2 regions of the Streptomyces sp. P13-3-3 genome follow, and region 1 is predicted to be linked to the other one. Evidence: riboswitches for the same ligand, from Rfam matches in the RefSeq annotation. Region 1 holds a riboswitch; the other holds the start of a gene.
What was found. A riboswitch is a leader RNA that binds a small molecule or an ion and turns the genes downstream of it on or off. The one in region 1 is predicted to bind cobalamin.
Positions count from the first base shown of each region.

Region 2: linked by a shared signal. The riboswitch ahead of ACQZOG_RS20135 (ribonucleoside-diphosphate reductase subunit alpha) and the one ahead of ACQZOG_RS23535 (energy-coupling factor ABC transporter permease) in region 1 are both predicted to bind cobalamin.

Region 1 covers NZ_CP192228.1:5,205,999-5,220,253, forward strand. Annotated here, with positions in the region: gene ACQZOG_RS23500 (DNA repair ATPase) at 1-1,754, shown strand, start outside; gene ACQZOG_RS23505 (SGNH/GDSL hydrolase family protein) at 2,018-2,812, shown strand; gene ACQZOG_RS23510 (hypothetical protein) at 2,957-3,472, shown strand; gene ACQZOG_RS23515 (MFS transporter) at 3,574-4,830, opposite strand; gene ACQZOG_RS23520 (energy-coupling factor ABC transporter ATP-binding protein) at 4,938-5,798, opposite strand; gene cbiQ (cobalt ECF transporter T component CbiQ) at 5,795-6,544, opposite strand; gene ACQZOG_RS23530 (energy-coupling factor ABC transporter substrate-binding protein) at 6,552-6,938, opposite strand; gene ACQZOG_RS23535 (energy-coupling factor ABC transporter permease) at 6,935-7,645, opposite strand; cobalamin riboswitch at 7,676-7,858, opposite strand; gene ACQZOG_RS23540 (ABC transporter substrate-binding protein) at 8,050-9,642, shown strand; gene ACQZOG_RS23545 (ABC transporter permease) at 9,687-10,655, shown strand; gene ACQZOG_RS23550 (ABC transporter permease) at 10,652-11,542, shown strand; gene ACQZOG_RS23555 (oligopeptide/dipeptide ABC transporter ATP-binding protein) at 12,004-12,963, shown strand; gene ACQZOG_RS23560 (ABC transporter ATP-binding protein) at 12,956-13,615, shown strand; gene ACQZOG_RS23565 (hypothetical protein) at 13,653-14,255, opposite strand, start outside.
Region 2 covers NZ_CP192228.1:4,373,786-4,388,040, reverse strand. Annotated here, with positions in the region: gene nagB (glucosamine-6-phosphate deaminase) at 527-1,312, shown strand; gene ACQZOG_RS20155 (GntR family transcriptional regulator) at 1,471-2,235, shown strand; gene ACQZOG_RS20150 (DUF3311 domain-containing protein) at 2,470-2,691, shown strand; gene mctP (monocarboxylate uptake permease MctP) at 2,688-4,316, shown strand; gene ACQZOG_RS20140 (GNAT family N-acetyltransferase) at 4,397-4,900, shown strand; cobalamin riboswitch at 4,950-5,120, shown strand; gene ACQZOG_RS20135 (ribonucleoside-diphosphate reductase subunit alpha) at 5,246-7,603, shown strand; gene ACQZOG_RS20130 (ribonucleotide-diphosphate reductase subunit beta) at 7,660-8,616, shown strand; gene ACQZOG_RS20125 (hypothetical protein) at 8,638-8,859, opposite strand; gene ACQZOG_RS20120 (GlxA family transcriptional regulator) at 8,953-9,915, shown strand; gene ACQZOG_RS20115 (cytochrome P450) at 9,938-11,305, opposite strand; gene cyc1 (epi-isozizaene synthase) at 11,302-12,387, opposite strand; gene def (peptide deformylase) at 12,604-13,254, opposite strand; gene ACQZOG_RS20100 (tetratricopeptide repeat protein) at 13,402-14,255, opposite strand, start outside.

The DNA of each region.
Region 1 (14,255 bases):
CGGAGGCGTGCGCCGCGTACCTCTTCGACGAACTGACCACCGGGCCCGAGGGGTTCGTCCTCAGCGCCCGCGCCCGCACCCTGCTCGACAAGTTCCGCCGCACGGTCGCCGGCGAGGCGTACGACGAGGACCTCACCGCCCTCGGTGACCTCGCCGCGCGCCGGCAGCTCGTCGAGGCGTGGCTCACCGCGTACGCGCGGGCGTCCGGGGAGGAGACGGACGCCGGGGACCTCGCGGAGGCCGTGGCCGCCGAGCTGTGCCCGGACGTGCCCCGCCACGAGTCGGACGCGCCCCTCACCGTCACCGTGGAGGGCCTGGTCTCCACCCACCCACGCATCACCGACCGCCGTCTCACGCTGCGCCTCGACGAGTTCTTCGCCCGCACCGACGCCTTCCGGGCGCGCGAGGTGCCCGCCTTCCGGGCCTTCCAGCGCCGTCGTGCCGACCTCGTCACCGCCGAGCGGGCCCGGCTGCGCCTGGACGACCACCGGCCGCGCGTGATGGCGTCGTTCGTCCGCAACCGCCTGGTCGACGAGGTGTACCTGCCGCTGGTCGGCGACAGCCTCGCCAAGCAGCTCGGCACCACGGGCGAGTCCGCCCGCACCGGCGCCGGCGGACTGCTGCTCCTGCTGTCCCCGCCCGGCTACGGCAAGACGACCCTCATGGAGTACGTCGCCCACCGCCTCGGGCTGGTCCTGGTGCGGATCAGCGGCCCCGCACTCGGTCACGGCGTCACCTCGCTCGACCCGGCGGAGGCGCCGAACGCCACCGCCCGCCAGGAGATCGAGAAGATCAACTTCGCGCTGGCGGCGGGCAGCAACACCCTGCTGTACCTGGACGACATCCAGCACACCTCGCCCGAACTGCTGCAGAAGTTCATCCCGTTGTGCGACGCCACCCGCCGGGTGGAGGGCGTGTGGCAGGGCGAGCCGCGCACCTACGACCTGCGCGGCAAGCGGTTCGCGGTGTGCATGGCCGGCAACCCCTACACCGAGTCCGGCGAGGTCTTCCGGGTGCCCGACATGCTGGCCAACCGGGCCGACGTGTGGAACCTGGGCGACGTCCTGACCGGCAAGGAGGACGTCTTCGCACTCAGCTTCGTGGAGAACGCGCTCACCGCGAACCCGGTGCTCGCGCCGCTCGCCGGGCGCGACCGCGCCGACCTGGACCTGTTGATCCGGCTCGCCTCCGACGACCCGACGGCCCGCCCGGACCGGCTGCTCCACCCGTACGCGCCGACCGAACTCGACCGTGTGCTCGCGGTGCTGCGCCATCTCCTCACCGCCCGCCGCACGGTGCTCGCGGTCAACGCGGCCTACATCGCGTCCGCGGCCCGCTCCGACGACGCCCGCACCGAGCCGCCGTTCCTGCTCCAGGGCTCGTACCGCAACATGAACAAGATCGCCCAGCGGATCCAGCCCGTGATGAACGACGCCGAGCTGTCCGCCGTGATCGAGGACCACTACACGGCCGAGGCCCAGACCCTCACCAGCGGTGCCGAGGCGAACCTGCTGAAGCTCGCCGAGCTGCGCGGCACGCTCACGCCCGAACAGGCCGTCCGCTGGGCGGAGGTGAAGGCGGCCCATGTCCGCACACTCACCTTGGGCGGCCCGGACGACGACGCGCTGGCCCGCGCGGTGTCCGCCCTCGCCCTGCTCGGCGACCGCATCGCGGCGGTGGAGTCGGCGATCACGCGCGCGGCCGACCCCCGGCGCCTCCTCGCGACCCCGCCGCGGCAGGACGGGGAGGGCTGAACGGGGGCGTCGAAAGGACCGTTCGACCACACCGGGTGCCGGGCCGCGCGGGGGGCGGCCCGGCACTCTTTCCGCCACAAAATTGGCGTGAACATGGCGCAACCCAGGTTTATCTACGCGCGGAGCAGGATCGTCCACATCAGTATTCGGGTCATAGCGGATGACTTTTCGACCGGTAGTTACCGCGCGGTATTCCTCCCTGCTACAACACCAGTTGCTCCCTCAACTACCGTCGCGAGTTTCGTCGTGAGAGGCGGATACACGTGTCAACGCGTTCCCTGGGAACAACCCTCGCCACCCTCGTCCTCGGTGTGGCGACCGTCCTCGGCCTGGCACACCCTGCCGCGGCCGCCGGCCACCACTACGTGGCGCTCGGCGACTCCTACTCCTCCGGAGTGGGCGCCGGGAGCTACACCTCCGAGAGCGGCGACTGCAAACGCAGCACCGTCGCCTACCCGCAGCTGTGGAGCAACGCCAACGCCCCCGCGTCGTTCAAGTTCGTCGCCTGTTCCGGCGCGACCACCACGAGCGTGTCCTCCACGCAGCTGGGCGCGCTGTCCTCCACCACCACCCTCGTCAGCGTCACCGCCGGCGGCAACGACATCGGCTTCGCGAACGTCATGCAGACCTGCGTCCTGCAGTCCGAGGCCACCTGCGTCTCCGCCGTGAACAGCGCCGTCTCGCAGATGCAGAACTCCCTGCCGGGCAAGCTCGACTCGCTGTACTCCGCGATCCGCTCCCGCGCCCCGCAGGCCCGTGTCGTCGTCCTCGGCTACCCGCGCTTCTACAAGCTGTCCGGCAGCTGCATCGTCGGCCTCAGCGAGACCGAGCGCAACGCCATCAACAGCGCGGGCGACACGCTCAACTCGGTCATCGCGAAGCGCGCGGCCAACGCCGGGTTCGCCTGGTCCAGCGTGGTCGACGAGTTCACCGGGCACGAGATCTGTTCGGGCGACGCCTGGCTGCACAGCGTCACCATCCCGATCGGCAACTCCTACCACCCGAAGGCCGTCGGCCAGTCCTCCGGCTACCTCCCCGCCTTCCGCTCGGCGGCCTGACGGGACATCAGCGGCACGCGCAGGCGGCAGCATTCCGTTTTGTCCTCTGGCGGACGCGCGTAGACCCCGGGCATCATCGGTCTGCTCCGCCTGCACAGCCGTCCCTCACCCCCACCCTGGCTCCCAGCAGGAAGGTCCCCCCACATGAAGACCCTCAAGGCCCCCAAGCTCCGCTCGGTCCTGACCGCCCTCGCCCTGGTCGTCGCCCCCGGCGCGGCCGTCGTCGGCACCGCGGGCGAGGCCTCCGCCGCCACCAAGATCAGCCACGCGACCGCGACCTCCATGTTCAGCCAGGTCGGCATCACGTGGTCCTCGTCCGGAGGCTGCTCCAACCGCAACGTGTCCACCTGCACGTCCTTCGACCAGCTCAACCTGGCCACCGCGCAGGGCGCCCAGACCCTGAAGCGGGCCAGCGGCTGCGCTCTGAACATCACCGGCGGAACCGAGACCGGGCACGCCTCCGGCACGTACTCGCACTGGAACGGCTACAAGCTCGATTTCGGCAAGACGACCTGCGTCGGGAACTACATCAAGAACACGTTCACCTACATCGGCGTGCGCGGCGACGGGGCCCAGCAGTGGCAGTCCGGCTCGGGCAACGTCTACGCGGACGAGGGCAACCACTGGGACGTCACGTACTACAACTGCGGCGGCTGCTGACAGGTCCGTTTCGGACGCTTACGTCTACGCAGATCCCCGCGCCCCAACACCTCAGGGGCGCGGGGAACTGTGCAAAGGGCAGGACAGGACGCCGAGCCTTCTCACACGGTGAGTCCGCCGGAGGCACCGGCACCGGCACCGTCACCGGCACCGGCCTCGGCACCGGCCTCGGCCTCCCGGTGACGGGACCCGCGCGTACCGGCCGCGGGCGCCACGAAGACGGCCGCGGCGACGAACGCCAGGACCACGACCATCGCAGGGCGCAGCCCGTAGTGATCGCCGAGGAAGCCGAGGGTGGGCGGCCCCACCAGGAACGCGACGTAGCCGATGGTGGCCACGAGGCCGACCCGTGCGGTCTCGTCGGGCCCCGAGTCGCCGGCCGCCGACAGGGCCACCGGAAAGCCCAGGGACGCGCCCAGTCCCCAGAACAGGACGGCCGCCGCCGCCACGACGGCGTTGTCGGAGAAGATGACCAGGCACAGTCCGACGGCACCGGAGACCGCGCTGGCCCGCACCACGGCCGCCCGGCTGTAGCGGCTGAGGAAGAACGAGCCGCCGAAGCGTCCCAGGGTCATCGCGGCGGCGAACCCCACGAAGACGAGCGAGCCGACGGCGGCGTCGAGACCGTGGCCGTCGACCATCAGCAGCGGCAGCCAGTCGTTGGCGGCGCCCTCGGCGAGAGCCATGGCCAGGACGATGGCCCCGATCATCAGCAGCCGCCGGTCCTTCCACACCCGCGGGCCCGTCGGCCGTACGGAGCCCGAAGCGGGCGCCGCGGCACGGACCCCGGTCCCGGCGGGGACGCCGCCGATGGCGTACCCGAACATCGCGGCCGTCACCACGGCCACCGCCAGGAGGTGCCACTGGGCGGGGAACGCCGCGGCGGTGGCCGCCATGCCGGCCAGGCCGCCGATGACGGTGCCCAGGCTGAAGCATCCGTGCAGCGTGGGCAGGACCGGCCTGCCGGTGATCCGCTCGACGTCGGCGCCGTCCACGTTGATCGCCACCTCGCCCGCCCCGACCCCCAGGCCGAACAGGCACAGCCCCGCGGCGACCAGGGGCGCGGAGGCGAGGGCGGTGCCCCCGCCCACGACGACCACGCTCGCGACGACGAACAGCGTGCCGAGCGCCGTCACGGGCCTGGTCCCGAACCGGGACACGAAACGGCCGGAACACAGGATGCCGGCCATGGAGCCGACGGACAGCCCGAACAGCACCAGCCCCATCTCCCCCGTGGACACACCCAGACGGTCACGGACGTCCGGGGTGCGCGTGATCCACGAGGACATGGCGATGCCGTTGAGGAAGAAGAAGAGGTACAGCGCCCGGCGGCGTCGGCGTACGGCACGGTCGGTCACGGTGGGGCTCCGCCGGGAATGGTGAGAACGAGGGGCAGGCAGGCGATGATCCCGCTCACCCACCGAGTAGGAACAAATGTACACATCGGTCCGCCGGCGCCTTCGGCCTAGCCCGGCCGCCGGTCCCCGTACTCCGGCAGGGCGGCCAGCGCCGCCAGCTCCTCCGGGGTGCGAGGACCGGCGTCCGCGGCGCCGGCCGGCCCCCGCGCCCGCAGGAACAGTCCGGCCGCCACACCCCACGGCAGCCTGAGCCCCGCCGCCGTGAGCAGGTCCCGCCGGGCCAGCGTCTCCGCGACCGGCCCGGTGTGGGCGCCCGACGGCGTCAGCAGGGCCGCGTCGTCGGCCCAGCGCAGGGCGAGGTCCACGTCGTGCGTCGCCATCACCACCGTCGTGCCGCCCGCCCGCAGACCGTCGAGCGTGGCCAGCAGCCGTTCCTGACCGTCGGGATCGAGGCCCGCCGTCGGCTCGTCCAGGATCAGCACCCGCGGCCGCATCGCGACCGCGCCCGCGATCGCCGTCCGTTTCCGCTGCCCGTACGACAGCAGATGCGTGGGCCGGTCGGCGAGCGCGGCGATGTCCAGCGCCTCCAGCGCCTCCGCGACCCGCGCACGCACCTCCCCGTCCGGCAGCCCCAGGTTCAGCGGCCCGAACGACACGTCCTGCCCCACGGACGCCGCGAACAACTGGTCGTCCGGGTCCTGCACCACCAGCTGCACGGTGGTGCGCAGCGCCGTCAGCCCCTTCCTGTCGTACCGCACCGCACGACCCGACAGCCTCAACTCCCCTCCGTGCGGCCGCAGTCCGCCGCTCAGCAGCCGCATCAGGGTGGTCTTGCCGCTGCCGTTGCGCCCCAGCAGGGCCAGCGCCCTCCCCTCGCGCACCTCGAAGTCGAGCCCGGTGAACACCGGCGGCCCCTCCTCGTACGCGAAGGACACGTCCCGCAGTGCCACCAGCACGGATCCGCTCACGACAGGGGCCTTTCCAGTACGCAGGTGAGGGCGGCCAGCGCCGCCAGGAGCGTCACGCTCGCGGCCGTGAACCGGGCGGACACCCGGGCCTCCGGCACCAGCACGCGCAGGGCGCCGTCGTAGCCGCGGCCCGCGAGCCCCGTCTGCAGCCGCGCCGCTCGGTCGAAGGACCGCACGAACGCGGTCGCGCCGAGCCCGCCGAGCGAACGCCAGGTGGCCGCACGGGTGGTGTGGCCGAGCCGCGCCGCCTGCGCCCGGTGCACCCGGCGCACCGAGTCCAGCAGCAGGAAGCTCATCCGGTACGTCACCAGCGCCACGTCCACGAGCGGCGCGGGCACCCCGGCGCGCACCAGGCGTGGCAGCAGGTCCGACATCGGCGTGGTGAACGCGAACAGCAGCACGCCCAGCGAGGCGGCCGAGGTGCGCAGCAGCAACTCCCCGGCGCGCAGGGGCCCGTCGGGGGCGGGTGACAGGAAACCGCCGGGCCCGCCCACCCGCATCAGCAGGGGCAGCGCCCCGGTGACGCAGAACCCCAGCGGCACCCGGTACGCCCGCCACAGCCGACCGGCCGGCACCGCCGCCGGGCCGAGCAGCAGCACCAGTGCGGTGACCAGCACCAGCGCGGCGCCCGGCCACGGGGGCAGCGAAATCGCGAGGACGGTGAGGCCGATACCGAGGACGGCCTTGTCCACGGGATGACGGCGGCGCCAGCGGCTGCTGTGCGCCGCCGCGTCGATCGGCAGCACGGGCCGGTCAGTCCCGTCCGCCGTCGGCGCCGGTGCGCGCCTCCGCGTCGGCGTCCTCCGCGTCCGCGTCCTGCGTGACGGCCCGCCCACGCGCCCGCGCCTCGCCCTGCCGGCGTCCGCGCCGCAGCCCGAAGTAGTACGCCAGGACGCCCGCGCCGAGCGCGGCCTGGAGGGCGAACAGCGCCGACTCGATCTCCCCGGACGGCGGTTCGTACAGCGGTGAGAACCACGGCTCGTAGTCCGGGTCGATCTCGGTGATCGCGGTCTCCGCCTCGCCGTCCGCCCCGGCGAACGGCTCCTCCTTGTGGTCGCCGAGCCCGAGCGCCAGCGGGATCACGGCGAGGGCGGCCACGAGCAGCAGGAGCAGGGTGTTGATCTTCGCGTTGCGGCTCACCGGGTCACCGCCTCGGCCGACTCGGCCTGCTTGCCCCCGGCCGCCGAGGTGACCAGCACCCCGAGCCGGGTCAGCTCGCCCTTGCTGGACTGCACCAGCAGGCGCATCACCAGCACCGTCAGCAACCCCTCGCTGACCGCGAGCGGGATCTGCGTGACGGCGAAGATGGAGCCGAACTTCCCCAGCGCGCCCAGGAATCCGCTGCCCGGGTCGGGGAACGCCAGCGCGAGCTGGACGCTGGTCACGCAGTACGTCGACAGGTCGGCGACGAACGCGCCGCAGAACACCGCGCCCATCAGCGGCACGTCGTACCGGCGCAGCAGCCGGTAGACGGCGTATCCGGCCCAGGGCCCGACGATCGCCATGGAGAAGACGTTGGCGCCGAGCGTGGTGAGCCCTCCGTGGGCGAGCAGCAGCGCCTGGAACAGCAGGGTGATGGTCCCGAGCACCGCCATGACCGGCGGCCGGAACAGGATCGCGCCCAGCCCGGTCCCGGTGGGGTGGGAGCAACTCCCGGTCACGGAGGGCAGTTTCAGCGCGGACAGGACGAACGTGAACGCTCCCGACGCGCCCAGCAGCAGCGTGCTCTCGGGGTGCTCTCTGACGTCACGGATGAGCGACCGGGCTCCGTGGACGACGAACGGCGCCGACGCGACGCCCCAGGCGACCGCGTGCGCCGGAGGCAGGAAACCCTCGGCAATGTGCATGGCTCAGCAGACCCTCTCCAGCACCTCGTGGATGGTTGACGCGCCTTGGCCGGTCTCCTGGCTGACGGGTACCACCGCCCGTGCTCCGCCTTCCCGGGTCCTTGAGGACCCAGTGGCTGCCCGTGAGGGCCGGAGCCGGACTTCCCGATCACAGTGGCGAGGGCCGCACCGGTATCGCACCGATTTCCCGTCACCAAGGCGTGGTGACAGTAGTCCCCGTCGCGGCCCGGTGACAAGCGGCGGCGGGGGCGCGCGGAGGGCGCCCGGCGGCTCGGACCCCGGCGCACACCTGCGCGTTCGGGCGGCCCGGCAACCCCGGCGACTGGGGGGCCGCCGTTCTGGGCAAGGTCTTCCTGCAACTAATATGCAAGAGCTATTTTCCAGCAACAGGGATGTGAGGTTCGATGACGACCCGACGACGCATACGGGGCGCCGCCGCCGTGCTGGCGACGGCCGCGGCGGTCTCCGCCTGCTCGGCGCCGGGCTCCGGCACCGCGGACGGCGCGGCGGCCGGCGAGTCCGTGGTGATCGGCGTCTCCACCGAGCCCGACACCCTCAGCCCGCTCCTCGGCTACGGCAAGGACGGCAACTCCAAGCTGTTCGACGGCCTCCTCGCCCGCACCGCCGACATGACCCTGGAACCCGCGCTGGCCAGGGCACTTCCGCGGATCACGGACGGCGGACGCACCTACACGTACACCCTGCGCGAGGGCGTGAAGTTCAGCGACGGCAAGCCGCTGACCGCGCGGGACGTCGTCTTCACCTACCGCACGGTCCTCGACGAGGACACCAACAACACCGCCAGGAGCGAACTCGCGGCCGTCAAGGACGTCCGGGCGGTGGGCGACGACACGGTCGTCTTCACCCTCCACCACCCCTACGCGCCGTTCGCCGCCCGCACGGTCCTGCCGATCGTGCCCGAGCACGTCGCCGGCGAGCAGGACCCCAACACCGGCGCCTTCAACACGAAGCCCGTCGGCACCGGACCGTACGTCCTCGTCGACTGGCGCAAGGGCGAGAAGCTCACCTTCAAGGCCAACCCGCACTACTGGGGCGGCACCCCGAAGGTGAAGAAGCTCACCATGGCGATCGTCTCCGACGACGACGTCCGCGCCACCCGGCTCCGCTCCGGCGACCTCGACGGCGCGGTCCTCCCGCCCAACCTCGCCGCCACCTTCAAGAGCGACGACGACAAGAAGACCTACCGGGCCACCTCCTACGACGTCCGCGTCGTCACCCTCCCCAGCGGCAACCCCGTCACCGGCGACACCGCGATCCGCCGCGCCCTCGACCTCGCCGTCGACCGGCAGGCCATGGTCGACAAGATCCTCGACGGCGCCGGCCGCCCCGCCTACGGCCCGCTGCCCGTCGACGACCCGTGGTTCGCCGAGGACACCGAGCGCCCGCGCGACCTCGCCGCGGCCGGCCGCATCCTCGACGCCGCCGGCTGGACGAAGGGCGGGGACGGCATCCGCGCCAAGGACGGCCGCCCCGCCCGCTTCACGCTGTACTACCCCTCCGGCGACAAGGTCCGTCAGGACCACGCCCTCGCCTACGCCTCCGACGCCAAGAAGGCCGGCATCGACGTCCGGGTGGAGAGCGCCACCTGGGAGGTCATCGAGCCCCGCATGAACCGGGACGCCGTCCTCGCGGGCTTCGGCAGCACCGGCGACCCGGACTTCGGGCTCTACACGATGCTGCACTCCTCCCTCGCCGGCGACGGCTTCAACAACATGGCCCACTACGACAACCCGGCCGTCGACCGCGCCCTGGAGACAGGCCGCCGCAGCCAGGACCCGGAGACCCGCAAGGCCGCCTACGACGCCCTGCAGCGCGCCCTCGTGAAGGACCCCGGCTACACCTTCCTCACCCACATCGACCACCTGTACGTGCTCGCCGACCGCTGGAAGGGCCTCACCACCCAGACCGAACCGCACGAACACGGCTTCGCCGCCGGACCCTGGTGGAATGTCGAGGACTGGCAGCCCGCGGCATGACCCACGCCCCCCGGCGGGCCACGACCCGCGTCCCCTGGCGCCCGATGGCACGGCTCACCGCGCGCCGCGCGCTGCACGCCGTGCCGGTGCTCCTCGTCGTCACGTTCGGCGTGTTCGCCGTCGCCGCCGCGTCCCCGTTCGACCCGGTGAGGGCGTACGCGGGCACGGCCGCGCTCGGCGCCGACCAGGAGACCCTGGACCGGCTGCGGGAGAACCTCGGCGTGGACCGGCCGTTCACCGCCCGCTGGTGGGACTGGCTGACCTCCGCCCTCGGCGGCGACCTCGGCCAGTCCGCGGTGATGCGGCAGCCGGTGGCCGAGGTCATCGGCGAACGGCTGCTGTGGTCCACGCTGCTGTGCGCCGTCGCGTTCGCCGCCGCCGTCCTGCTCGGCACGCTCCTCGGCGTGCTCGCCGCCCGCCGCCCCGGCTCCCTCACGGACCGCGCGGTCACCTCCGCCGCCTACGTCCTGGAGGCCGCCCCGGTCTTCTGGATCGCGCTCCTCGCGGTGTGGCTGTTCGCCCTCCAGCTGGACGTCCTCCCGGCGGGCGGCCTCACCGACACCGGCAGCGACCGGGTCACCTTCGGCGGCCTGACCGAGCACCTGATCCTCCCCGCCGGCGTCCTCGCCGTCTCCCAGCTGCCCTGGTTCACGCTCTACGTCCGGCAGGGCGTCGGCGACGCCCTCGCGGAGGACCCCGTGCGCGGGGCGAGGGCGCGCGGCCTCAGCGAACGCACCGTGCTGCTCGGCCACGCCCTGCGCTCCGGGCTGCTGCCGGTGCTCACCCTCATCGGCTCCCGCGTGCCGGAACTCATCACGGGCGCGCTGCTGGTGGAGACCGTCTTCAGCTGGCCCGGCATCGCCTCGGCCACCGTGGAGGCCGCCACCGCGGTCGACTTCCCGCTGCTCGCCGCGCTCACCACGCTCGCCACCGCCGCCGTCCTCGCCGGCAACCTGCTCGCCGACCTGCTCTACGGGCTGATCGACCCGAGGGTGAAGCTGGAGGAGATGTGACGACCGACGTCGACGTGGCGGACACGAAGCCGGCCTGGCGCGCGCACGGCGCCGCCCGCCGCTCCACACACGCCCTGCGGCTGCGCGTCTCCGCCACCCTGGTCGCCGTGACCGTGCTGGCCGTGCTCCTGGTCCCGCCGCTGGTCCAGCTCGACCAGCAGGCCGTCGACCTGGCCGCCAAGCTGCGACCACCCAGCTGGGCGCACCCGTTCGGCACCGACGACGTGGGCCGCGACCTGCTGCTGCGCTGTGTCTACGGGCTCCGCGTGTCCCTGCTGGTGGGCGTGGTCGCCGCGCTCACCGCCACCGTGATCGGCACGGCCGTGGGGGCCGCCGCCGGGGCGCTGGGCGGCCGGGCCGACCGCCTGGTGATGCGGCTGGTCGACACCCTGTCCTCCGTGCCGCACCTGCTGCTCGGCATCTTCATCGTGGCCATGTTCCGGCCGGGCGTCTGGCCGGTGGTGATCTCCGTCGCCCTCACGCACTGGCTGTCCACCGCGCGCATCGTCCGCGCGGAGGTGCTGTCGCTGCGGTCCCGGCCGTTCGTCGACGCCGCCGTGTCCGGCGGGGCGAGCCGGTGGCGGGTGACCGTACGCCACCTGCTGCCGGGCGTGCTGCCGCAGGCCGGTCTCGCCGCCGTGCTGATGGTCCCGCACGCCATGTGGCACGAGTCGGCCCTGTCCTTCCTGGGCCTCGGCCTGCCCACCCACACCGCGAGCCTCGGCACGCTGATCCAGGGCGCCCGGGGCTCCCTCCTCGCCGGCCAGTGGTGGCCCACCCTCTTCCCGGGCCTGTTCCTGATCCTCCCCACCCTGGCGATCGCCGGCCTGGCGGGCGTCTGGCGCGAACGGATCAATCCCCGCCGCCGATCGGAGCTGATGCTGTGACCGCGAAGGACGCGTCGACGTCGACGTCGACGGCTGTGACGGAACCGGGCGCGGGGGATGCCTCCGGGGTGCCGGCGCCCGACGCCTCGGTCCCGCGCACGGCAGGCGGCGGGGAGGCCGGTACGGCTCCGTCCGTCCCGACGGACGCCGCGACGGACGTGCCAACGAACGCCGCGACGGAGGCGTCGACGGACGCTGCGACGGAGGCGTCGACGGACGCTGCGACGGACGCCCCGACAGACGCTGCGACGAATGCCCCGACAGACGCCCCGGTGGAGGAGAAGGCGGTGTCGGCGGCGCCGGCCGACTGCGCGCGGGCCACGGAGGAGCCCGCCCGGGCGGGCGACCCGGTCCGGCGGGGCGCCGCGTCCACGGTCGGTGCCACGCGGACCGGTCCGACCGCCGAGGCGGCGGCCGGCGCCGGTCCGAACCGCCCGGCGCCGGTCCTCTCCGTACGCGGCCTGTCCGTCCGCTTCCTGCTCCCCGGAGGGCGCCGCGTCGACGCCGTGTCCGACGCGTCGTTCGACGTCGCGCCGGGGGAGTGCCTCGCGCTCATCGGGGAGAGCGGCTGCGGCAAGTCCGTGCTGGCGTCCGCCCTGCTCGGCCTGCTCCCGGCCAACTCCCGCACCGCCGGCCACGCCCATCTCGACGACCTCGACCTGCTCACGGCGGACGAACCCACCCTCGCCCGCACCGTCCGCGGCCGCCGTGTCGGCCTGGTCCCGCAGTCACCGGCGGCCCACCTCACCCCCGTGCGCACGATCCGCTCGCACATCGAGGAGACGGTCGCCCGCCTCACCGGCGTACGCGGCCGCGCCGCCCGCCGCAAGGCCGCCGAACAGGCGTCGCTGCGCGCCGAGTTCCCCCGTGACCATCTCGACCGCCACCCGCACGAACTGTCCGGCGGGCTGGCCCAGCGCGCCGCGACCGCGCTCGCGCTGATCGGCGACGCCCCGCTGCTGCTCGCCGACGAACCGACCACCGGTCTGGACCGCGACCTGGTGGACCGCACGGTAGACGAGCTGCGCCGCCACGTGGACGACGGCCACGCCCTGCTGATGATCACGCACGACCTGGCCGCCGCCGAGCGCATCGCCGACCGGGTCGCGGTCATGTACGCGGGCCGCATAGTCGAACTCACCGACGCGGGCGCCTTCTTCGGCTCCCCGGGCCCGCGCCACCCCTACAGCCGAGGCCTGCTGGAGGCGCTTCCCGAGCGGTCCTTCGCTCCCGTCCCCGGACTGCCCCCGGAACTGGGCAGTCTCCCCGAGGGCTGCGCCTTCGCCCCCCGCTGCGACCGGGCGACGGACACCTGCGGAGCGCTCCCGGTCCTCGAGAACACCGTCGCCTGCCACCACCCGGTGCCGGCCCCCGCCGCCGGCCCGCACGCGACCCGTACCCCGGAGGACACCCGTGCTTGAGCTGCGCGCCGTCACCGTCGGCTACGACCGCCGCGCCCCCGTCGTCCGCGACGCGCACCTCACCGTCGCCCCGGGCGAGGCCGTGGGTCTGCTCGGCCCGAGCGGCTGCGGAAAGTCGACCCTCGCCCGGGTCGCCGCGCTGCTGCACCGGCCGGATGCCGGGGAGGTCGTCCTCGACGGCACGCCCGTCCGCGGCTTCCGGCACCGCGCCCCCCGCGCACAGCGCACCGCGATCGGCGTGGTCTTCCAGCAGCCCCGCCTCGCGGCCGATCCCCGGCTGCGCCTCGCCGACCTGATCGCGGAACCCCTGCGGGCGACGGGCCGGCGCGCCTCGGCCGCCGACCGCGTGCGGGAACTGGCCGACACCGTGGGCCTCACCCCGGACCTGCTCGGCCGCCGCCCGCACGAGGTGAGCGACGGCCAGCTGCAACGCGCCTGCCTGGCACGGGCGTTGTCCCTGGAGCCCCGCTGGCTGGTGTGCGACGAGATGACGGCGATGCTCGACGCGTCGACCACGGCCGCGCTGGTGCGGGTCGTGGAGGACTACCGCGCGTCGACGGGCGCGGGCCTGCTGTCGGTCGGCCACGACCGCACCCTGCTGAACCGCTGGTGCGACCGTACGGTGCCCTGGGAGGCGGTGGCCGCGGGCTGAGGCCCGGGCGGCCGGGCCCCGCCTCCCGCAGGACGGGTCACCACATCTGGGTGTCGCCCGCGAGGTCCCCCTCCTCGAGCGGGACGTCCCCGAACTCCTCGTCCGCGACGGCCCCGCCGAAGGCGCCGGAGAGCATGCTGGTCATCAGTTCCTCGATGTTCAGCTCGGTCGCCCCGGCGGGCGCCTCGGGCTTCTCACCCTCGCTCACGCGCAGCACCAGCGCGAACTTCTTGACCTTCGCCGACTCCGCCAGCTCGGCGAGATCGACGGACACCTCGGTCAGCTCGCCGTTCTTCAGCGTGAAGTCGGCGCCGACCTTCGTGTTCGGGGCGTCCGCGAAGTCCTTGGCGGTGGGCAGCTCCTCCCCGATCGGCAGGTCGTTCTGCAGCGGCTTCAGCGCCCCGAACACCTCGGTCACCAGCGTGCGGAACGGCGCGGTCGCCTTGATGTGCTCGGTGCCGTCCGAACCGCCGGAGGTGGTGAAGTCGACGTTCTCGGCGACGGCCTTCTTCAGCGCGTCCGTCAGCTTCTTCTGCGTCTTGGCGTCGACGCTGGGCTCGGCGGACGGCTCCTCCGCCCCGAAGCCCTCCGCGCCGGACATGTTCTTGCCGGTCTCCTCCATCTCCTTCTTGGAGAGCTT
Region 2 (14,255 bases), 830 kb from region 1:
AGCGTACCTGTGTGCCTGTGACCCCTGGAAACACCCGCGGGCCGCGGCGCCTGGGAGGGACCCTCAACCCTCCCGGCACCGCAGCCCGGAGCAATATCGGCCGGTGGGGTGTGCGGTCCCGGTCGGCCGAAGGATGAGGAGCCGGGGCAGTCAGGGCAGAGAGCCTCGGATCCTCGGTCCGCCTTCCTGTGCGGGGAAGGCAGGTCTGTGTGTCCTGCTACGCATTGTGGACTAGACCACTGCGCCTGTAAATGCGTCGTACGGCGTTCTTCGACGGTCGCCCCGCGCCCCTGGGGGACGCAGACGGGTCCACCACGCAGCCTAACCCGACAGGAGTGTGCGCGGGGCCGGTCGGACGCCACGTTTTCGGGGCACCCGGGGCGCGGGGAGCGGTTTCGGCACGGGTGCCGGTTTCGCCTCGGCGGGCGGGCGGCCCTCTGCTAGATTGAGATTGGTCTAAACCACATGGCCCCGGTGCTCCGGGGTCCGTCCCAGTCGAGTCCACCGGAAGATCGGCAGGCCCACCGTGGAAGTTGTCATCGTTGCGGACGCCCAGGCGGGAGGCGAGCTCGTCGCCGAGGCCATGGCACAGCTGCTGCGACGCAAGCCCGACGCCCTCCTCGGCGTGGCGACCGGTTCCACGCCGCTTCCCGTCTACGAGGCACTGGCCGCCAAGGTCCGCTCAGGCGCCGTGGACACCTCCCGGGCGCGGGTGGCCCAGCTCGACGAGTACGTGGGGCTGCCCGCCGACCACCCCGAGTCCTACCGCTCCGTGGTGAAGCGCGAGGTCCTCGAACAGCTCGGCATCCCGATGGACGCCTTCCTCGGTCCCGACGGCACGGCCGAGGACGTGCAGGCCGCGTGCGAGCGCTACGACCGTGAGCTGGCCGAGGCCGGCGGCGTGGACCTCCAGCTGCTCGGCATCGGCACCGACGGGCACATCGGCTTCAACGAGCCGTGCTCCTCGCTCGCCTCGCGCACCCGGATCAAGACGCTGACGGAGCAGACCCGGGTGGACAACGCCCGCTTCTTCGACGGCGACATCGACCAGGTGCCGCACCACGTCATCACCCAGGGCATCGGCACCATCCTGGAGGCCCGGCACCTGGTGCTGCTGGCCACCGGCGAGGGCAAGGCGGACGCGGTCGCCGCCACCGTCGAGGGCCCGGTCGCCGCGGTGTGCCCGGCGTCCGCGCTCCAGCTGCACCCGCACGCCACCGTGGTGGTCGACGAGGCGGCCGCCTCCAAGCTGAAGCTCGCCGACTACTTCCGCCACGCCTACGTCAACAAGCCGGAGTGGCAGGGCATCTGACCACCGCCCGTGGTCTGGACCATCACTGGTCACAGGGGTATACAAAAGGGATCACGGAGCGCGCGAGGGGCCCGCCCCCGCCCGGAGCCGTGCCACGATGTCAGCCGTGGCCGACGGTCTGTCGGCCGCTTCGGCAGCCGGAGCCGGGAAGGCAGAGCATGAGCACCGACGTCAGCAGTACGGAGAACGAGGGTGGGACCGCGGTCCGTACGGCACGCGTGCCTAAGTACTACCGGCTGAAGAAGCATCTGCTCGACATGACCGAGACGGCGCCCCCCGGCACCCCGGTCCCGCCCGAGCGCACGCTGGCGGCCGAGTTCGACACCTCCCGCACCACCGTGCGCCAGGCGCTCCAGGAACTGGTGGTCGAGGGACGTCTGGAGCGCATCCAGGGCAAGGGCACCTTCGTCGCCAAGCCCAAGGTGTCCCAGGCGCTCCAGCTCACCTCGTACACCGAGGACATGCGCGCGCAGGGCCTGGAGCCGACCTCGCAGCTCCTCGACCTCGGGTACATCACGGCCGACGACCGGCTGGCCGGGCTGCTCGACATCACCGCCGGCGGCCGCGTGCTGCGCATCGAGCGGCTGCGCATGGCCAACGGCGAGCCCATGGCCATCGAGACCACCCACCTCAGCGCCAAGCGCTTCCCGGCGCTGCGCCGCAGCCTGACCAAGTACACGTCTCTCTACACGGCCCTCGCCGAGGTGTACGACGTCCATCTCGCGGAGGCCGAGGAGACCATCGAGACGTCCCTGGCCACGCCGCGCGAGGCGGGCCTGCTCGGCACCGACGTGGGCCTGCCGATGCTGATGCTGTCCCGGCACTCGCTGGACCGGGGCGGGCAGCCCGTGGAGTGGGTGCGGTCGGTGTACCGGGGCGACCGGTACAAGTTCGTCGCGCGCCTCAAGCGCCCCCAGGACTGACGGACAGCCGCCGACGTCACCGCAAAACCCGACAGACCGGGCGGTTGACAGGATTTTCGTTGCTGTTGCCTTGCGGTTGCGCTGCTGCTGCATACCGCCCCTCTTACGGGGGGTTACGACCGCCCCGCGCCCTCACCTACATTGCCGCGAGCCAACGTCGGCGATCAGTGAGGGGACGGGAGCCGTCTGATGTCGCAAACCCCGCAAACAACACCAGGGCCGGTGGTGACGCCCATGCGCGTCGTCATCGGCCTCTGTCTGCTCGCACCATTCGTCGCCATGCTGTGGGTCGGGTCCTACGCCAAGACCGACCCGGTGTTCATCGGCATCCCGTTCTTCTACTGGTACCAGATGCTGTGGGTGCTGATCTCGACCGCGCTCACGATGATCGCGTACAAGCTCTGGCAGCGTGACCAGCGCGCCCGCTCCGCCGCGAAGGGTGGTGCCGAGCAGTGAACGACGGCGTGAACGGCGTGGCACTCGCCGTCTTCATCTTCTTCTTCGTGCTCGTCACCGTGATGGGCTTCCTGGCCGCACGCTGGCGCAAGGCCGCCAACGAGCACACTCTCGACGAATGGGGCCTGGGCGGGCGGTCGTTCGGCACCTGGGTCACCTGGTTCCTGCTCGGCGGCGACCTGTACACCGCGTACACCTTCGTGGCCGTCCCGGCGGCGATCTACGCGGCGGGCGCGGCCGGCTTCTTCGCGGTGCCGTACACGATCCTCGTGTATCCGCTGATCTTCACCTTCCTGCCCCGGCTGTGGTCGGTGTCGCACAAGCACGGCTATGTGACGACGTCCGACTTCGTGCGCGGGCGGTTCGGCTCGAAGGGGCTGTCGCTGGCCGTCGCGGTCACCGGCATCCTGGCGACGATGCCGTACATCGCGCTGCAACTGGTCGGCATCCAGGCCGTGCTGGACGTGATGGGCGTCGGCGGCGGCGAGAACACCAACTGGTTCATCAAGGACCTGCCGCTGCTCCTCGCCTTCGGTGTGCTGGCCGCGTACACCTACTCGTCGGGGCTGCGGGCGCCCGCGCTGATCGCGTTCGTCAAGGACACGCTGATCTACATCGTGATCGCGGTGGCGATCATCTACATCCCGATCAAACTGGGCGGGTTCGACGAGATCTTCGCCTCCGCGCAGGAGGCGTACAGCGAGACCAACCCGGCCACCGGTGCCCCGCGCGGCGCCCTGGTGCCGGGCGAGGCGGGCCAGTGGACGTACGCCACGCTGGCGCTGGGGTCGGCGCTCGCGCTGTTCATGTACCCGCACTCGATCACCGCGACGCTGTCCTCGCGCAGCCGTGAGGTGATCCGCCGCAACACCACGATCCTGCCGCTGTACTCGCTGATGCTGGGCCTGCTGGCGCTGCTCGGGTTCATGGCGATCGCGGCCGGGGTGAAGGTGCAGAACGGCCAGCTGGCCATCCCGCAGCTGTTCGAGAACATGTTCCCGGACTGGTTCGCCGGGGTGGCTTTCGCGGCGATCGGCATCGGCGCGCTGGTGCCGGCGGCGATCATGTCGATCGCGGCGGCGAACCTGTTCACCCGCAACATCTACAAGGACTTCATCAAGCCGGACGCGACGCCCAAGCAGGAGACCGCAGTCTCCAAGATCGTGTCCCTGCTGGTGAAGGTGGGCGCGCTGGTCTTCGTCCTGACCATGGACAAGACCGTCGCGATCAACTTCCAGCTGCTGGGCGGCATCTGGATCCTGCAGACCTTCCCGGCGCTGGTGGGCGGCCTGTTCACCCGCTGGTTCCACCGCTGGGCGCTGATCGGCGGCTGGGCGGTCGGCATGATCTACGGCACGGTCGCCGCGTACGGGGTGGCGTCGCCGACGCAGAAGCACTTCGGCGGCTCCGCCAAGGAGATCCCGGGCATCGGGGAGATCGGCTACATCGGTCTCACCGCCTTCGTGATCAACGTGCTGGTCACGGTCGTCCTGACCTTCGTCATGCGGGCGGTCAAGGCGCCGGACGGCGTCGACGAGACCGAGCCGCGCGACTACACGGCGGACGCCGGCGACCCGGGCGTGCAGGTGGAGCTCCCGCCGGCCACGGCGGACAGCAAGCACTGACGCCGTTCACGCACAGGGCAGCGGGCCGCCGGTGGAAAACCGGCGGCCCGCTGTCGTGCCCGTGCGGCAGACTCCCCCGCATGGACATCGTCATCCGGCCGGCGACGCCCGGCGAGCACGCGGACCTCGGTGAGATCACCGCTCAGGCCTATCTCGGCGACGGGCTGCTGGACTTCGGGGAGTCCGACTCCTACCTGGACGAGCTGCGGGACGTGGGCAAGCGGGCGGCGGCCGCCGAGGTGCTGGTCGCCGTGGCGGACGGCGCGCTGCTGGGCGGGGTGACCTTCGTGCCCGGCCCCGGGCCCATGGCCGACATCGCGGAGCCCGGCGAGGCGGAGATACGGATGCTGGCCGTCTCCCCCGCCCACCGCGGCCGGGGCGCCGGTGAGGCCCTGGTGCGCGCCTGCGTCGACCGGGCGCGGGCGCTCGGCCGCACCCGCATGGTGCTGTCCACGCAGCGCACGATGCACTCCGCGCACCGGGTGTACGAGCGGTTGGGCTTCACGCGGGCCCCCGGGCGGGACTGGAACCCGCTGCCGGAGCTCGACGACATCATGCTGCTGGTCTACGAACTGACGCTCTGACGGCCGGGCGCAGCCCTTCCGTCCGACCCCACCATAACCCCAGCGCGACACAACATATGGGTCCGTCGGCGACACCCGGCACAAGATGTATGCTCATGCTCGCTGTCGCCGCAGGGGAATCCGGTGCGAATCCGGAACTGTCCCGCAACGGTGTACCCATGCCTGCCCACGGGCGCGCACGGGAGTCAGTCCGAGGACCTGCCGACAGTGCGCCCGGCCCTTCCGGTCCGGGTGCCCTGACGTCCGGGCCTCGCGGAATGGGCCGGTGGACGCGACGCCGCGTGCGTTCGTGTGCTGCCCCCTGCGCTCTTCGAGGCCCCCGTGCCGAGCGAGGGAGAGCCACACGTGACCATCGCGCCAGCCGATCCGGCTTCAGCGACCCGCGTGACCGAGGACAGCGACGGCCCCGGGGCCGCGCTGCTGCGGACCCTGACCCAGCTGACCGCCGACCTGCCCGACGCCGACGCCGGCCGGGTGGCCGCGGCCGCGCTGCGCGGCCGGTCCGCCTCCGCCGACGAGGCGGAGCTGCGGGACCTGGCCACCGAGGCGGCGGCCGGGCTGATCTCCGAGGACCCCGCCTACTCCCGGCTCGCCGCCCGGCTGCTCACCCTCGGCATCCGCGCCGAGGCCGCCTCGCAGGGCGTCACCTCGTTCACCGGCTCGGTGGCCGCCGGTCACCGGGAGGGCCTGATCGGCGACCGCACCGCCGCGTTCGTCCGGCTCCACGCGGCCCGTCTGGACGCGCTGGTCGACACGGACGCCGACGACCGGTTCGGCTACTTCGGCCTGCGCACCCTGCACAGCCGCTACCTGCTGCGCCACCCGGTCACCCGCAAGGTCGTCGAGACGCCCCAGCACTTCCTGCTGCGGGTGGCCTGCGGGCTCGCCGAGGACGAGAGCGAGCGGGCGCTGGAGGACGTCGCCGCGCTGTACGGGCTGATGAGCCGGCTGGACTACCTGCCCTCCTCCCCCACGCTGTTCAACTCCGGCACCCGCCACCCGCAGATGTCGTCCTGCTACCTCCTGGACTCCCCCAAGGACGAGCTGGACTCCCTCTACGAGCGCTACCACCAGGTCGCCCGCCTCTCGAAGCACGCCGGCGGCATCGGTCTGTCCTTCTCCCGCGTCCGCGCCCGGGGTTCGCTGATCCGCGGCACCAACGGGCACTCCAACGGCATCGTCCCGTTCCTGAAGACGCTGGACGCCTCGGTCGCCGCCGTGAACCAGGGCGGCCGGCGCAAGGGCGCCGCCGCGGTCTACCTGGAGACCTGGCACGCGGACGTCGAGGAGTTTCTGGAGCTGCGCGACAACACCGGTGAGGACGCCCGCCGTACGCACAATCTGAACCTGGCGCACTGGGTCCCGGACGAGTTCATGCGCCGGGTCGACGCAGACGCCCAATGGTCGCTGTTCTCCCCCGTCGACGTGCCCGAGCTGGTCGACCTGTGGGGCGAGGAGTTCGACGCGGCCTACCGAGCCGCCGAGGCGAAGGGCCTGGCCCGCAGGACGCTCCCGGCGCGCGAGCTGTACGGCCGGATGATGCGCACCCTCGCGCAGACCGGCAACGGCTGGATGACCTTCAAGGACACCGCCAACCGCACCGCCAACCAGACCGCCGAACCGGGTCACGTCGTCCACTCCTCCAACCTGTGCACGGAGATCCTGGAGGTCACCGACGACGGGGAGACGGCGGTCTGCAACCTCGGCTCGGTCAACCTCGCGGCCTTCGCGGGCCCGGACGGCATGGACTGGGAGCGCCTGGACGCGGCGGTCCGCACCGCCGTGACGTTCCTGGACCGGGTGGTCGACATCAACTTCTACCCGACCGGGGAGGCGTCCCGGTCCAACAGCCGCTGGCGCCCGGTGGGTCTGGGCGTGATGGGGCTGCAGGACGTGTTCTTCCGGCTGCGCGTGCCCTTCGACTCCCCCGAGGCGAAGGCGCTGTCCACCCGGATCGCCGAGCGCATCATGCTCGCCGCGTACGAGACGTCCGCCGGTCTCGCGGAGCGGCACGGTCCGCTGCCCGCCTGGGAGAAGACCCGCACCGCGCGGGGCGTGCTGCACCCCGACCACTACGGAGTCGAGCTCGCCTGGCCGGAGCGCTGGGAGGCACTGCGGTCGCGGATCGCCGCGACGGGCCTGCGCAACGCGCTGCTGCTGGCGATCGCGCCCACCGCGACCATCGCATCGATCGCGGGCGTGTACGAGTGCATCGAGCCGCAGGTGTCCAACCTGTTCAAGCGCGAGACGCTGTCCGGGGAGTTCCTCCAGGTCAACTCGTACCTGGTGGAGGACCTCAAGCGGCTGGGCGTGTGGGACGCGCGCACCCGTGAGGCGCTGCGCGAGGCGAACGGCTCGGTGCAGGACTTCGCGTGGATCCCCGAGGACGTACGGCGGCTGTACCGCACGGCGTGGGAGATCCCGCAGCGCGGCCTGATCGACATGGCCGCCGCCCGGACCCCGTTCCTGGACCAGGCGCAGTCGCTCAACCTGTTCCTGGAGACGCCGACCATCGGGAAGCTCTCCTCGATGTACGCCTACGCCTGGAAGCAGGGGCTGAAGACCACCTACTACCTGCGTTCCCGTCCGGCGACCCGGATCGCCCGCGCGGCCCGCGCCGCCGTCCCCGTCCAGCAGCCGGCCGACCCCGAGGCCGTCGCCTGCTCCCTCGAGAACCCCGAATCCTGCGAGGCCTGCCAGTGACCACCAGCACGACCAAGAACCTGCTCGACCCCGGCTTCGAGCTGACCCTGCGCCCCATGCGCTACCCGGACTTCTACGAGCGCTACCGGGACGCGATCAAGAACACCTGGCATGTCGAGGAGGTGGACCTGCACTCGGACGTCGCCGACCTGGCGAAGCTGACGCCCGAGGAGCAGCATCTGATCGGCCGGCTCGTGGCGTTCTTCGCCACCGGCGACTCGATCGTGGCGAACAACCTGGTGCTGACGCTGTACAAGCACATCAACTCGCCCGAGGCGCGGCTGTACCTGTCACGGCAGCTGTTCGAGGAGGCCGTGCACGTCCAGTTCTACCTGACCCTGCTGGACACCTACCTGCCCGATCCGGACGACCGGGCGGCGGCGTTCGCGGCCGTGGAGAACATCCCGTCCATCCGGGAGAAGGCCGAGTTCTGCTTCCGGTGGATGGACTCGGTGGAGAAGATCGACCGGCTGGAGTCGCGGGCCGACCGGCGCCGCTTCCTGCTGAACCTGATCTGCTTCGCGGCCTGCATCGAAGGGCTGTTCTTCTACGGCGCCTTCGCCTACGTCTACTGGTTCCGCAGCCGGGGTCTGCTGCACGGGCTGGCGACCGGCACCAACTGGGTGTTCCGCGACGAGACGATGCACATGAGCTTCGCCTTCGACGTGGTGGACACCGTGCGCAAGGAGGAGCCGGAGCTGTTCGACGAGGAGCTCGGGCGGCAGGTCACCGACATGCTCCGCGAGGCCGTCGAGGCGGAGCTGCAGTTCGCCCGTGACCTGTGCGGGGACGGGCTGCCCGGCATGAACACCGCGTCGATGCGGCAGTACCTGGAGTGCGTCGCCGACCAGCGTCTGGTGCGGCTGGGCTTCGCGCCGGTGTACGGCTCGGAGAACCCGTTCTCGTTCATGGAGCTGCAGGGCGTGCAGGAGCTGACCAACTTCTTCGAACGCCGTCCGTCCGCGTACCAGGTCGCCGTGGAGGGCACGGTCGACCTGGACGAGGACTTCTAGGGCCCGGGCGCCGGGGCCGTCTCACGCCGCGCGTGCGTGGCGGCGGGAGGCGGCCCGGTGCTCCGGCCGGGACGCGGCCGGCATACCGGGCGGCTCGGTGACCAGGGTGGCCCGGGCCCGCCGGATCTGCCGGTCGATGCGGCGGTCGCGCAGGATGCCGATCACGGCGGGCGCGACCATGAGGACGAACAGGCCGAGAACGGCCACCATCGCGATCAGTGCTTCTGTCTGCGTCGTGTTCATGGACACCACTGTGCCGCCGGACGCTCCTTACGAGGAGTGGCAGGACTGTCGTGCACCCTCGATTTACTGCCAACGGCGAGGCACACTGGAGCCATGCTCCGGAATGTGGCGGCCGTCCTGCTCGACGGCGTGAATCCGTTCGAACTCGGCGTGGTCTGCGAGGTCTTCGGCATCGACCGCAGCGACGACGGGCTGCCGGTGTACGACTTCGCGGTCGTCTCTGCGGAGGGGGCCTCGGTGCGCGCCAGCGCCGGTTTCACGCTCCAGACCGAGCACGGCCTGGACCGGCTGGACGCGGCCGACCTGATCACCGTGCCCGCCGGCGCCTCCTACACCTCCCGGGAGTTCCCACCCGAGATGCTGGACGCGCTGCGCCGGGCGGTGGACCGGGGCGCGCGGGTGCTGAGCGTGTGCTCCGGGGCGTTCGTGCTGGCCGCCGCCGGGCTGCTGGAGGGCCGGCGGGCCGCGGTGCACTGGAAGCACGCGGAGGAGCTGAGCCGCCGCTATCCGCATCTGACGGTCGAACCCGACGTGCTCTACGTCGACGAGGACCCGGTGATCACCTCGGCGGGCACCGCCGCGGGCATCGACGCCTGTCTGCACCTGGTGCGCAAGGAACAGGGCCCTGAGGTGGCCAACCGGATCGCCCGCCGGATGGTGGTGCCCCCGCACCGCGACGGCGGGCAGGCCCAGTACATCGAACGTCCGCTGCCGGAGCCCGGGGGCGACTCGGTCGCCGGGGTGCTGGTGTGGATGGAGCAGCACCTCGACGAGGAGGTCACCGTCGAGCAGCTCGCCGCCCGCGCCCTCATGTCGCCGCGCACCTTCGCCCGCCGCTTCCAGCAGGAGACCGGCACCACGCCCTACCGCTGGATCCTGCGCCAGCGGGTGCTGCTCGCCCAGCATCTGCTGGAGCGGACGGACGAGACGGTGGACGCGATCGCGGGCCGCGCCGGCTTCGGCAACGCGGCCGCGCTGCGCCACCACTTCGTGCGCGCGGTGGGGACCACCCCGCAGTCCTACCGGCGCGCGTTCAGGGGCCCGGAGGCCGCCTGACCGCGCGCCGGTCGGCGGGGCGTCAGCGGGGCAGCGCCCGCAGCATCAGCCGGCGGGGCCGCAGCGTGATGCCGATGCGGGGCCGGGGATCGGAGTCCGACGCGTGCTCGAAGCCGTACGCGTGGGCGACCACGGCGGTGACGAGCGTGAGCTCCGCCATGGAGAAGTGGTCGCTGGGGCACTTGCGGTTGCCCACGCTGAACGGGCTCATCGCGTACTTGGGCACGTCCTTCGACCGCTCCGGGAGCCAGCGGTCCGGGTCGAAGTCCTCGTTCCGCTCGTACGACCGCCGGTCGCGCTGGACCGCGAACGGGCTGTAGATGAGGTCCGCACCCTTCGGAATGCGGTAACCGCCGAGTTCTGTGTCGGCGACCGCGCGCCGGGTCAATATCCAGACGGCCGGATACAGCCGCAGGGTCTCCGTGACGACATTCGCGGTGTACGTCAGCTTCCGCACGTCCTCGAATGCGACCGGGCGGTCGCCGACCACGGATTTCACCTCGTCGCGGATCTTGTCGCCGAGTTCCGGGTGCTCGGTGAGAACCAGGAGGAGCGACATGATCGTGGAACCGACGGTTTCCGCGCCGGGGGTCAGGATGGCGATGACCTGATCATGGATCTCCTGCTCCCCGATGGGGTCGCCATTGTCGTCCTTCGCCTCCAGCAAAGCCGTCAGCAAATCGTCCGGCTTTTGACCGCTCGCCCGTCGGTCGGCCACGATCTCGTCGACCAGGACATGCAAATCGGACAGGGCGCGGTTGAATTCCCGATTGGCCGGAAGCGGAATCTTGTAGAGCGGTCCGAGCGGCACCACCATGCGCTGGTACATCCCCGCGAACAGGGTGGTGAGGTCGGCGCATATGCGGTCGGCGTGGGCGTCCATGTAGCCGCCGCGCATCAGGCAGCGGGCGGCGACCCGCACGGCCACGCGGAACGACTCGTACGTGATGTCCAGCACCCCGTCCGCGTCCCGCCAGCGCTCCACGAGCGCGTAGGCCTCCTCCGCCATGATCGGACCGTAGGCGGGGATCGCGTCGAGCCGGAACGCCGGCTGGATGGTGCGCCGCTGGCGGCGGTGCAGCGGGCCGTTGGCGGTGGCCACGCCCTCCTTGCCGAGCAGGCTCTCCAGCGACTCCCACAGGGGCCCGGCGATGATGTAGTCCGGGCTGAGCGCCACCGCTCCGGTGAGGGCGGGGGTGGTGACGGCGTAGACCGTCTTGGGACCCAGTTTCAGGCGCACCACGTCACCGTGGTCGCGCAGCTGGGACAGGAAGGCCAGCGGGTCGCGCACCAGGCGCCAGCCGTGACCGAGGAGCGGGACGGCACCGCCCGCCACGGGCGGCTCGGCCGTCGCGGCGGTGTCCTCCGGGCGTACGGACTCGACGGTCATTTCTCACCTTCCGTTGCGTTGTCGACGTACGGGGGCGTGGACCGGTCGTCCCAGCTGTCGACCCGGTACCGGCCGGACTCGTGGTGGAACCAGTAGACGGAACTGAACCAGTTCCGCATGTTGCCGACGCAGGCGCGTACGGCGGCGCTCGTCTCCTTTCCGCCCACCGTCCCGTCGTCGAGCCGGTCGGCGAACCGTAATGCCTCCTGTTCCGCGTCCAGGAATTCGCTGATGCATTCCTCGACGCGGCGCCGTATGTCAGCGATCGCCTCTTCGAGGGTCATTCCCTCGTGGGTGACGAGACTGATGCCGAGATTGTGCACCTCGTTCCCGGCGATTTCCTTGGGCAGCGAACAGAGGTCGTTGTACCAGGCGGCGAATTCCTGACTGAGCAGCGCCGGTTTCCGATAGGCCGGGTTCTTCCGCACCGCGTCCGGGAGTTCGTACCCCGCGCTCGGTTCCAGAAGGTCCGTCCAGATCCAGTGCGCGAACGTGAGGCGGCGCAGTTCGAGGTATTCCTCGACGGTCGGGACGACGCCTTCGGTGCGGTTGTGGAACTCCCGGTCGTACGCCTCGATCACGGCGTGGAAGTGACGCGCGAACCGCGCGTTCCAGGTGTCCGGAAGGAATGCGTGGAGCCGCCGCACGCTGTCGGCGAGGCCCGCGACCACGGGGTCCTGGTGACCCAGGTGGTCACCGGGGCGGTCGAGGGCGCTGTGCAGCAGGTCCTTCAGCCGCCGCCAGGCGTCGGGCCGGCCGTGCACGATGTCGCGATCGTGACGGTCGTCCCAGACGAAGAACCAGGCGCTGTAGTCCGCTATCGCCTGGAGGACCTCGTCGGGCGCGCCGAGGTAGTAGCCCGCCATGAGGTCCGTGTAGCACAGGCCGTCGGCATATTCCTCCACCTTCTCCGGGGTCATGAGCCGCTTTTCGAGCAGCCATGCCCGGGTCTCCCTCTGGAGCTTCGGCCAATACGGGTGGAGTCGCCGGGGAAACGCCGCCTCGATCACCGGAAGAGACAGCGCCGGTGGAACTGCGATGGTGGTCGGTGTCGATGTGGAGCCGTGTGACAAAGCATGCACGAACATTCCCCTCTCAGCCGCCAGTTGAGCGCCCGCCCCCCGAGCCGGGCGTACGCCGTGCGTATCCCCGTACCTCCATTCAGCACCACAACTGACCGTTGTGGGAACGGATTTGCTTCTTTCACTACCTTTGGATGCGCACAGACGAACGGCGCCCGTCCGGGATGTGCCGGATCGGGCGCCGTGCGCGGGATGTGAGGGGAGCCGTGAAGGCGGTCAGTCGTTGGCGACCACGGGGTAGCGCGGCTCGTTCTCGGCCATCTGCTTGAGCGCGGCCTTACGCTCGCGCTTCGACAGACGGTCGATGTACAGGTAGCCGTACAGGTGGTCCGTCTCGTGCTGGAGGCAGCGCGCGAAGTACCCCGTCCCGCGTACCCGGATCGGGTTGCCCTTCTCGTCCTGACCGGTCACCTCGGCGTAGTCGGGCCGGGCCAGCGGCGCGTACGCGGTGGGCACCGACAGGCAGCCCTCGCTGCTGTCGTCCAGCCGGCGCCGCTCGGCGGGCAGTTCGACCAGCTTGGGGTTGCAGACCACGCCGACGTGGCGCACACCCTCGTCGTCGGGGCAGTCGTAGACGAAGACCTTCAGGTCGACACCGATCTGGTTGGCGGCCAGACCCACGCCCTCGGCGGTGCGCTGGCTGGCGAACATGTCGGCGACGAGCTGCTGGAACTCCTCGCCGAAGTCCGTGACGTCCTTGCACTCCTTGTGCAGCACCGGGTTGCCGACCACGGTGATCGGGCGCGAGGTGCCGCGCTCCCGCCACTCCGCCTCGCGCTTCTCGCAGTCCTCCGTGTCGATGACGTAGCCCTCGTCGTCGACGGGGAGCACGCCCGCGTGCTGCTGATCGGTGTCCTGCTGAGCCATGACCGACGTGTGCCTTCCTGAGATGACCGAGACTGCTGTGACAAGGGTAAGTGCAGCGCTCCTTCAAGGGGCGCGGGGCAGCGTCGACGTGCGGCTCCGCCGCGTGGGCGCGATCAGCCGCCACGGCCCCGCAGCCGACCGCGAGCCTCAACAAACCTCTTCGAGATCCCGCCAGTCCCTGGAATCAGGGCTGTCAGCCACCCACCCGTCCAGCAACCCCCGGACCAGAGAAGCCGGGGCAGCGATGCCGCACTCCCGCTCCGGCACCCACAACTGCCCGTCCGTCCGATGCCCCAACGGCCCGGGATGCCCCGGCTCACTGTGATCGTGCGGATCGAGGTGCTCCCCGTCACCCTCGTCCGACGGCATCCGCGACTCCGAGCACATCCGGCACAACAGCCGCACCGACGACGACCAGTCCTCGGCCGCGAACCCGGCGTCGGAGGCGAGCTGTTCCAGCGCGTCCCGGTCGGCCTCGGACGCGGCCTCCAGCAGCACCACCCAGGTCGGCACCGGCGAGGGCGCCCACAACTCGATCTCGTCGAACACCGGGTAGGTGTGCCCGGCGGCGGTGCTCCGCTCGCCGTGCGGAACCCCGTCGTGCAAAACGACCTCGCCCCAGCGGCGGCCGGAGGACGGCAGGGGGATGGACAGCACCTCGATGCGGGCGGGGTCGAGCCGCCGCCCCCACACCACCTCGGCCTCCCCCTCCGGGGACAGCCGTACGGCCGCGCTGCCCAGGTCCATGCCGAGGGGCTCGCCCGAGTCGGTCGCGGGGCCGGGCACCTTCAGCCCGTACGCCTGCCAGGCGCGGCGGGCCAGCGGCCAGTCCTGGAGGGCGGTGGCCGCGATGCCCACGTTCCACCAGTCCGGGGCGCCGGTGTCGCGGTCGAGCAGGGCGACGGCGCGCAGTCCGGCCGCGCGCGCCTGCTCCCAGTCGTGCCGAAACTTGTGCAGCAGCGCGAGGTTGAACCAGGACTCCGACAGCCAGGGCTCCAGGT